One region of the Streptomyces sp. NPDC091376 genome, then DNA from elsewhere that is predicted to be linked to it. Evidence: riboswitches for the same ligand, from Rfam matches in the RefSeq annotation. Region 1 holds a riboswitch; the other holds the start of a gene.
What was found. A riboswitch is a leader RNA that binds a small molecule or an ion and turns the genes downstream of it on or off. The one in region 1 is predicted to bind cobalamin.
Positions count from the first base shown of each region.

Region 1 (4,203 bases):
CACCGCGTCGATGTGGGATTGGTCGGACACGGATGTCAGACCGCGCACCGCCGTCTCGACCGTCACGCCGAGGTCGGGGGAGGCCATCGCGGCGGCGATGTTCAGCGAGCCCAGGTTGCAAAAGATGTCCCGGCCGACCGTCTCGTAGCCGAGCGAGGCGTCGTACGTGCTGGGGGTGTTGACCTGGAGGATCTCCGAGCACAGGTTGGACATGTTGATCCAGCCCGGGATCGGGTTGGACCGGTTCACCGTGTCTTCGAACAGCAAGTAGGGGTAGCCGGACTCGAACTGCAGCTCCGCGATCGTCTTGAAGAACTCGCGGGCGCTGAGCGTCGTCTTGCGGATGCGCGGGTTGGCGACCATCTCCTCGTAGTGCTCGCTGACCGACAGGTCGGCGAGCGGCTTGCCGTACTCGCGCTCGACGTCGTAAGGCGAGAACAGGTGCATGTCCTCGTTGCGCTTGGCCAGTTCGAACGTGATGTCGGGGACGACGACGCCGAGAGAGAGGGTCTTGATGCGGATCTTCTCGTCCGCGTTCTCCCGCTTGGTGTCCAGGAACCGCATGATGTCCGGGTGGTGCGCGTGCAGATACACCGCGCCTGCGCCCTGGCGGGCGCCGAGCTGGTTGGCGTAGGAGAAGGAGTCCTCCAGGAGCTTCATGACCGGGACGACGCCGGACGACTGGTTCTCGATCTTCTTGATCGGGGCGCCCTGTTCCCGCAGGTTGGTCAGCAGCAGTGCCACGCCGCCGCCCCGCTTGGACAGCTGGAGCGCGGAGTTGATACCGCGTCCGATGGACTCCAGGTTGTCTTCGACGCGCAGCAGGAAGCAGGAGACCAGCTCGCCGCGCTGCGCCTTGCCCGCGTTGAGGAAGGTGGGGGTGGCGGGCTGGAAGCGGCCGGTCATCATCTCGTCGACCAGGCGGGAGGCGAGGGTCTCGTCGCCGGCACCCAGGAACAGGGCGGTGGCGACGACCCGGTCCTCGTAGCGCTCCAGGTAGCGGGAGCCGTCGAAGGTCTTGAGCGTGTACGAGGTGTAGTACTTGAACGCGCCGAGGAACGTGCGGAAGCGGTGCTCGTGCGCGTACGCCTGCCGGTACAGGTCCTCCAGGAACTCCCACCGGTAGCGCCGGATCGGCGCATCCTCGTAATAGTCGTGTCCGACGAGGTAGTCGATCTTCTCCTTCAGCGATCCGAACTCCATCGTGTTGGGGTTCACGTGCTGGAGGAAGTACTGCCGCACGGCCTCTCGGTCCTTGTCGAACTGGATGCGGCCGTCGCAGTCGTACATGTTCAGCATGGCGTTGAGCGCGTGGTAGTCCTTGCGCGTGCCGACCGATTCGCGCGGGGCCGCGGGGACCGTGATCGCCGTGGTGACGGTGTTCATGCTGCCTGTCGCTCCGTCGTCCGCCTGGTCGACGAGTGTCGTGTCCAAAATTCCTGCAGCCCTTCCCTCACGGCGCGGACATCGCGGTCCGTGCCCAGCAGTTCGAATCGGTACAGCTCCGGGACCTGGCACTTCGCCGAGATCACCCGGCCGGCCAGGCAGTAGTCGGCGCCGAAGTTGGTGTTGCCGGAGGCGATGACCCCCCGCAGCAGCATCCGGTTGGCCTCGATGTTCAGAAAGCGGATCACCTGTTTGGGGACCGCGCCGGCGCGGGCGCCGCCGCCGTACGTCGGCGTGATCAGCACATACGGCTCGGTCACCGGCGGCATGCCCTCACGGCGTGGGTGCAGGGGGATGCGCGTGGCAGGCAGGTCCAGCTTCTCCACGAAGCGCCTGGTGTTCTCCGAGACGCTGGAGAAATACACGAGACCGCTCATCGGTCGCCGTCTCCTCTCGCTCGTTCCCGTCTTCGCCCAAGGACCGGGAGGGGAGGAGCGGCGCGGCAGGTGCGGCGAGGTACGGGGCGGCGGAGAACCGATACGCCTCACCCACGACCGTGCGTCTGCCACCTGGCCCTCCCTCGGGGCCTCGGAGCGCGCACACCGCTGTCCGGCGTACGCACCGGTGGCAGGTCTTCGGACTCGCGGGCGTGTCTCGTGTCGTACGAGACCCCTACTGGCCGTCGCTTCCCAGGCCCGGTACACCGGGCCCAGTGCGTATGACGGCGGTCGTTCCCGCTCACCGCTGCGGGGCAGTCCCGGTCTTGCACCGGGTTCCCTCTTGCGACGCCGAACACAGCTGCCCGGCGAACCACCAGCACCGCCAACACTACATCTAGAACACGGCGGGTGCATGCATCCCAGATGTTGTGTCGCACGTAAAAGTTAGGTATACCTAAGTCGGGCTGCGGTCGGACGAGTGCCGGCCCCTGGGAGTGCGTCCTGCCCCGGTGATGGCGCGTGCCTGTTGTGCTCGTCGGCGTATCTCCGTGACCAGTTCCGGCCGGGGACGCGAGGGGTCGGAAGGGGGCGACGTGATCTCCTGCGGCTCGGGTGACGCGTCGGCGTCGAGCGTCTCGGCCACGGAGTCCAGGAACTCGCCGAGGTCGGCCAGCGTGTCACGTAGCGTCCGCATCTTGGCGGTCTGGCTGCCGAGTTGTCTGCGCATGGCCAGCAGGCTCTCGAACTGCTTCTCGGACATGGCGATCACGGGCCTGCCGTCCACGACGACCTCTCGCGGTTTGCCGCGCACCATTGGCCCCCTTCTTGCCTTGGTTTTGGCGGTGCTGTGGGACGGGCCGGGACGCTTGTGGCGTCCCGGGCCACTGGGTTCCTCGGTCAGGAGGTGGGTAGCTCACTCCGGACGGTGCGGGCGGCGGCGACCAGGTTCTCCAGGGAGGCGCGGGTCTTCAGGCCGCAGTCGGGGTTGACCCACAGCCGTTCGGCGGGGATGGCCTTCAGTCCGGTGCGCAGCAGGTCCGCGGCCTCGTCGGTGCTCGGGGCACGCGGGGAGTGGATGTCGTACACGCCGGGGCCGGCTTCGCGCGGGTAGCCGTGGGCGGCCAGTTCGCGGGCGACCTGCATGTGGGAGCGGGCGGCCTCCAGGCTGATGACGTCGGCGTCGAGGTCGTCGATGGCCTGGGCGATGTCGCCGAACTCGGCGTAGCACATGTGGGTGTGGATCTGGGTGTCCGGACGTACCCCGCCGGTGGTGAGCCGGAACGCCTCGGTCGCCCAGTCGAGATAGGCGGCGCGGCCGGCGGTCCGCAGGGGCAGTGTCTCGCGCAGGGCGGGTTCGTCGACCTGGATGACGGAGGTGCCGGCGGCCTCCAGGTCGCCGACCTCGTCGCGCAGGGCGAGGGCGACCTGCCGTGCGGTGTCGCCCAGGGGCTGGTCGTCGCGGACGAAGGACCAGGCGAGCATGGTGACCGGCCCGGTGAGCATGCCCTTGACCGGAAGGGCCGTGAGGGACTGCGCGTACGCCGTCCAGCGCACCGTCATCGGCTCGGGACGCGAGATGTCGCCGGCGAGGATCGGCGGGCGGACGTAACGGGTGCCGTAGGACTGGACCCAGCCGTGTTGGGTGGCGAGGTAGCCGGTGAGCTGTTCGGCGAAGTACTGGACCATGTCGTTGCGTTCGGGTTCGCCGTGCACCAGGACGTCGATGCCGGTCTTCTCCTGGAAGGAGATGACCTCCTAGGATCTTCACCGGCCCGCCGCCGGACAGGCCCCAGGCAGGCGCAGGGCCCTCGGCGTGGACCGGTTCGCGCTCGACGATGTGCGGAACCATCGTGAGGCCCACCCGTCACGCGTACGGCTCCGAGGTCCCCACCTCGGTATGGAGACCCTGCGCTGCTCCGAGAACTGGGCTGCGCCGTTCGTGATCGTCGGCGCGCTCGTGCTCCTGGTGTGGATCGCGGTCAGGGCTGGTGACTTCGACCCACTCCTGGGTCGTCCGTTCGACGTGGGCCTGGTACGAGGGCGATCCTCCAGCGCCGGGCCTTCTCTGGAGCTGAACGCATGTGCTCCGGGAGTAACATCGGGGTTGTCCTTACGGAGGTCGGCGGACACCAACAAGGACAACCCGGAGCGTCAGGTGCGGCTCAGCTTCCTGGGGTGACCGAGCCGATCAAGATCGTCCTGGGTGTTGCCGCCCATTGTCCGTAGCTTCTATGGAGCCGGTGTCGATGCCGCAGGGGACAGTGACGATCGCTCGTCGAGTTCCGCGCAGTCGGATGCGTCCGTACGCCGGGCCTCCTACGACACGCGAATCTGCTGAGATCGGGATTCTGTTGATCACGCCGTCCACCTCGTCGTT
Region 1 covers NZ_JBIVUF010000008.1:95,724-99,926, forward strand. Annotated here, with positions in the region: gene nrdE (class 1b ribonucleoside-diphosphate reductase subunit alpha) at 1-1,386, opposite strand, end outside; gene nrdI (class Ib ribonucleoside-diphosphate reductase assembly flavoprotein NrdI) at 1,383-1,823, opposite strand; cobalamin riboswitch at 1,995-2,216, opposite strand; gene ACIQMR_RS18975 (hypothetical protein) at 2,281-2,640, opposite strand; partial or broken gene ACIQMR_RS18980 (5-methyltetrahydropteroyltriglutamate--homocysteine S-methyltransferase) at 2,724-3,581, opposite strand; gene ACIQMR_RS18985 (hypothetical protein) at 3,724-4,005, shown strand.

Region 2 (4,203 bases), on a different contig from region 1:
GTGAGTCCACCACGGTCAACGGCAACCCCGGACTCGTCCTGCGCCTGGACGGCGTGATCGACGGTGTGCTGGCCTTCCGCGTGGAGAACGCCCGCGTCACCGGCCTCTATTACGTCCGCAATCCCGAGAAGCTCACCCGCGTCGAGTCCGAAACCCCCCTCACGTCCCGCTGACCGTCCCCGACCGTCGCCCGACCGTCCCCCGCGACACGGTCGACCGCGGCGTTCATGCCGGATGGAGAACCGCTCCCCCGGAGCCGCGCGGATGGCAAGGTGTGAGGGCTCGTATCCGCGTGATGGAGGAGAACCTTCGGCATGGCCGTCATCCACCGCACCACCCTCAAGCCGACCAAGCTGGAACTGCTCACTTCCTGGCTCCCGTCCCGCCCGTGGTACTGCGGCGGGGCGGGCGAACCGGAGTTGGCCAAGGCCGGCGGCTTCCGGCTGGATGACCCGCAGGGCGAGGTCGGGATCGAGTTCATGGTGGTCACCGATGCCTCAACTCCCCACCCGACCGCCTACCTGGTCCCGCTCACCTATCGCGGTGCCCCGCTCGCCGGCGCGGAGCACGCTCTCATCGGCACCATGGAACACGGGGTGCTGGGACGGCGCTGGGCCTACGACGGCTGCCACGACCCCGTGCTGGTCGCCCAGTTGACGGCCCTGATCGACGGCCGGGTACAGGCCCAGGACCAGAACGTCAGTGACGTCCCGGACCGGGAGGTCACCCGCTCCTACACCGGTGAAGGCGCCCTCTCCACGGACGTGGCCGGCACAGCCGCCGACGACCGGGAGAGCACCGAGCTGCCCGCACCGCACGGCATGACCCTCCGCCTGCACCGAGTCCTGCGACCTGCCCCGGACGACCCGACCCTCCCTCCGCACGGGGCGACCGGCCACATCGCGGGCGCCTGGCACCTGCCGGACGGCACCCGCGAAACGGGGCTCTTCGCGGTCCTGCACACCGGCCGCCGGGCCGAGGCGCACTGACCCGGGGGCCAGGGCGGCGCCGGGCCGGCCCGCGGTACGGAGTGCTCAGACACGCATGAGTACCTGCGCGCCGGCCGGTCGTGGCGCGAGCCGCGACAACTGCGGAGCGGACCGTCTACTGGGCGGCGGGGCACAGCGGCGCGGTCGCGGTGTCCGGCACGGCTTGCGGGGCGCGCGCGGGGGCAGCCGGGGATTCCGGCGAACGACTCCGACCCGTTCTGACGGGGCATCAGTTCTCGTTATAGTGGGCAACGGCCGTGCCGCTCAGGGGAGACGAGGACGTATGCCACAGGTGACGGAGCACGGCGGAGGCGTCTGGTCCCTTCAGGTCCCCATCCCGGACAACCCGCTCGGACACACCCTGGTCCATGTCCTCGACACCGATCGCGGCCCGGTCCTCGTCGACACCGGCTGGGACGATCCGGCGTCCTGGACCGCGCTCACGGAGGGTCTCGGCGCGCTGGGGATCGCGACGGCCGACGTCCACGGGGTGGTCGTCACCCACCACCACCCCGATCACCACGGGCTGTCCGGTCAGGTGCGCGAGGCGTCCGGTGCCTGGATCGCGATGCACGCGGCCGACATCGACGTCGTACGCCGCACCCGGGACGCACGGCCCGGGGCCTGGCTCGACTACCTGGCCGGGAAGCTCGCCGCCGTCGGGGCGCCCGAGGAGCACCTCGCCCCGCTGCGCGCCGCCCGCGACGAAGGGCGGATGCGGACCCTGCCCGGGCTGCGGGCGGCACTGCCCGACCGGGAGATCGTCCCCGGTGAGCTGCTGGACCTCGCCGGGCGGCGGCTGCGCGCGATATGGACGCCCGGTCACACTCCCGGGCATGTGTGTCTGCACCTGGAGGAGGACCACCCGGCGAACCTCCCGGGTCACGGCCGGCTCTTCTCCGGCGACCATCTGCTGCCCGGCATCAGTCCGCACATCGGCCTCTACGAGGACCCCGACGACTCCACGGTCACCGACCCCCTCGGCGACTACCTCGACTCCCTGGAACGCGTCGGGCGCCTGGGCGTCGCCGAGGTGCTCCCCGCCCATCAGCACGCCTTCACCGACGCCTCCGGCCGGGTCCGGGAACTGCTCGCCCACCACGAGGAGCGGCTCACCGGACTGCTGTCGCTCCTTGCCACCCCCCTCACCCCGTGGCAGCTGGCCGTGCGCATGGAGTGGAACCGTCCCTGGGACCGGATCCCGTACGGCTCACGCAACATCGCGGTCTCGGAGGCGGAGGCCCATCTGCGCCGGCTGGTGAAACTGGGGCGGGCGGAAGCGGTGGCGGGCAGCGAGCCGGTGACGTACGTCGCGACCGCGACCGCGACCGGCTGACCCTGCGGACTCCACCGGCTCACGGGCAGCCCCAGGGGCAGCCCCGGGGGTCCCGGATACGCACCGGTAGAGTGTGCGAGTCGTCATCACACCCGTACGAGGGAAAGCCGGTGCAAATCCGGCACTGACCCGCAACCGTGAGCCGCCCTGCCAGGCGGCGAGTCGGAACGCCTCGTACCGGCCGTGACCGGCTCGTGCCATCGGGACCGGCCCGTTGGCAGGCACCGTCGAGGAATACGGGGCCGGAGCCTGGTACCTATGCGTGCCTGTGCCCGGCTCCCCGCAGGAGAGGCCCAGCCCCCTATGTCCGTTCGCCGCAGCGCAGCAGCGCTCGCCGCCGCCTCCGCCGTGCTCTGCGTGGCCGGTGCCCCGGCCGCGACGGCCGCCCCCGCTCCGTCCCCCTCCCCCTCGGCCGCGCTCCCCACCGGGCTGTACGGCACGCAGGACCCGACGTACGACGGTGTGTGGCGGCAGTCGCTGGCGCTGCTCGCGCAGGACGTCGTCAAGACCGTGCCCGCCGACCAGGCCGTCGACTGGCTGACCGGGCAGCAGTGCGCGAACGGCGGCTTCGCCTCGTACCGTGCCGACGTCGCCAAGCCGTGCGACGCCAAGACGATGCTGGACACCAACGCCACCGCGGTCGCGGTGCAGGCCCTGCGCGCCCTCGGCGGACACCGGGACGCCGTGAACAAGGGCATCGGCTGGCTGAAGTCCGTGCAGAACGAGGACGGCGGCTGGAGCTACAACCCGGGCATGCCCTCCGACGCCAACTCCACCTCGATCGTGATCAGCGCCTTCGCCTCGGCGAAGGCGAGGCCGGGCGAGCTGAGGTCGAAGAGCGGGAAGACGCCGTTCGACGCGCTGGTCTCGTTCGCCATCCCGTGCGCGGACACGGCGGGCGGCGGCGCGTTCGCCTACCAGCCGGACAAGGCGGGCAAGCTCCTCGCGAACGGCGACGCCACCGCGGCGGGCGTACTGGCCGGACTGGGCCGGGGCATGATCCTGGCCGGACCGAAGCCGGGCGGCGAGCCTCGGTGCGCCACGCCCGCCAAGGCGACCCCCGAGCAGTCCGCGCGCAACGGCGCCGCGTACCTCGCGAAGGCGCTGGCGAAGACCGGTCACCTGGACTCGCCTCCGCTGCCCGGCGCCACCGACCCGGCCCCGAAGCCGGACTTCGGCAACACGGCGGACGCGGTGCTCGCGCTGTCGGCCGCAGGACACTCCGACAAGGCGTCCGACGCCATACGGTGGCTGGAGCAGAACTCCGCCGCCTGGGCGAAGGGGGCGGGCCCGGCCGCGTACGCGCAGCTGATCCTCGCCGTGCACGCCTTCGGCGCCGACCCGCGTGACTTCGGCGGCGCGGACCTGGTCCAGCAGCTGAACGCGACCGGCCCCGCGCCGGTCTCCACGACCGCGCCGGCGGCTCCGCAGGCGAAGGCCGACGACTCCGAGTCGGGCACGAGCGGCGACAGCGCCGGCATCTGGTGGTTCATCGGCGCCGGTGTCGCGGCGGGCGCCGGGATCGGCATCCTGATCAGCGGCCGGCGCAAGAGCAAGCAGCAGTGATGCGCGGGCGACCGGCCGCGCTCGTCCTCGCGCTCTGCGCCGCACTCGTCGCCGTCGTCACGGTGCTGGGTGCGGCGGGGGCGGCGCAGGCGGCGGGCTACCGGTACTGGTCGTTCTGGCAGTCCGACGGCGGGTCCTGGGCGTACGCCACCCAGGGCCCGGCGACGGCCAGGCCGGCCGACGGCACGGTGGACGGTTTCCGCTTCTCCGTCAGCGCGGACTCGCAGGACTCGGCGAAGCCCCGCACCGCCCCGGGCTTCGCCGCGCTGTGCGCGGACACACCCGCGAAGCCCGGCACCAAGCGGGTCGGCG
Region 2 covers NZ_JBIVUF010000001.1:308,788-312,990, reverse strand. Annotated here, with positions in the region: gene ACIQMR_RS01380 (RNA polymerase sigma-70 factor) at 1-173, shown strand, start outside; gene ACIQMR_RS01375 (1,4-alpha-glucan branching protein) at 315-989, shown strand; gene ACIQMR_RS01370 (MBL fold metallo-hydrolase) at 1,273-2,325, shown strand; cobalamin riboswitch at 2,384-2,518, shown strand; gene ACIQMR_RS01365 (prenyltransferase/squalene oxidase repeat-containing protein) at 2,629-3,891, shown strand; gene ACIQMR_RS01360 (SCO2322 family protein) at 3,891-4,203, shown strand, end outside.
Region 2: it holds a riboswitch for cobalamin, as region 1 does, so the genes downstream of both, ACIQMR_RS01365 (prenyltransferase/squalene oxidase repeat-containing protein) here and nrdI (class Ib ribonucleoside-diphosphate reductase assembly flavoprotein NrdI) in region 1, are expected to answer to the same signal.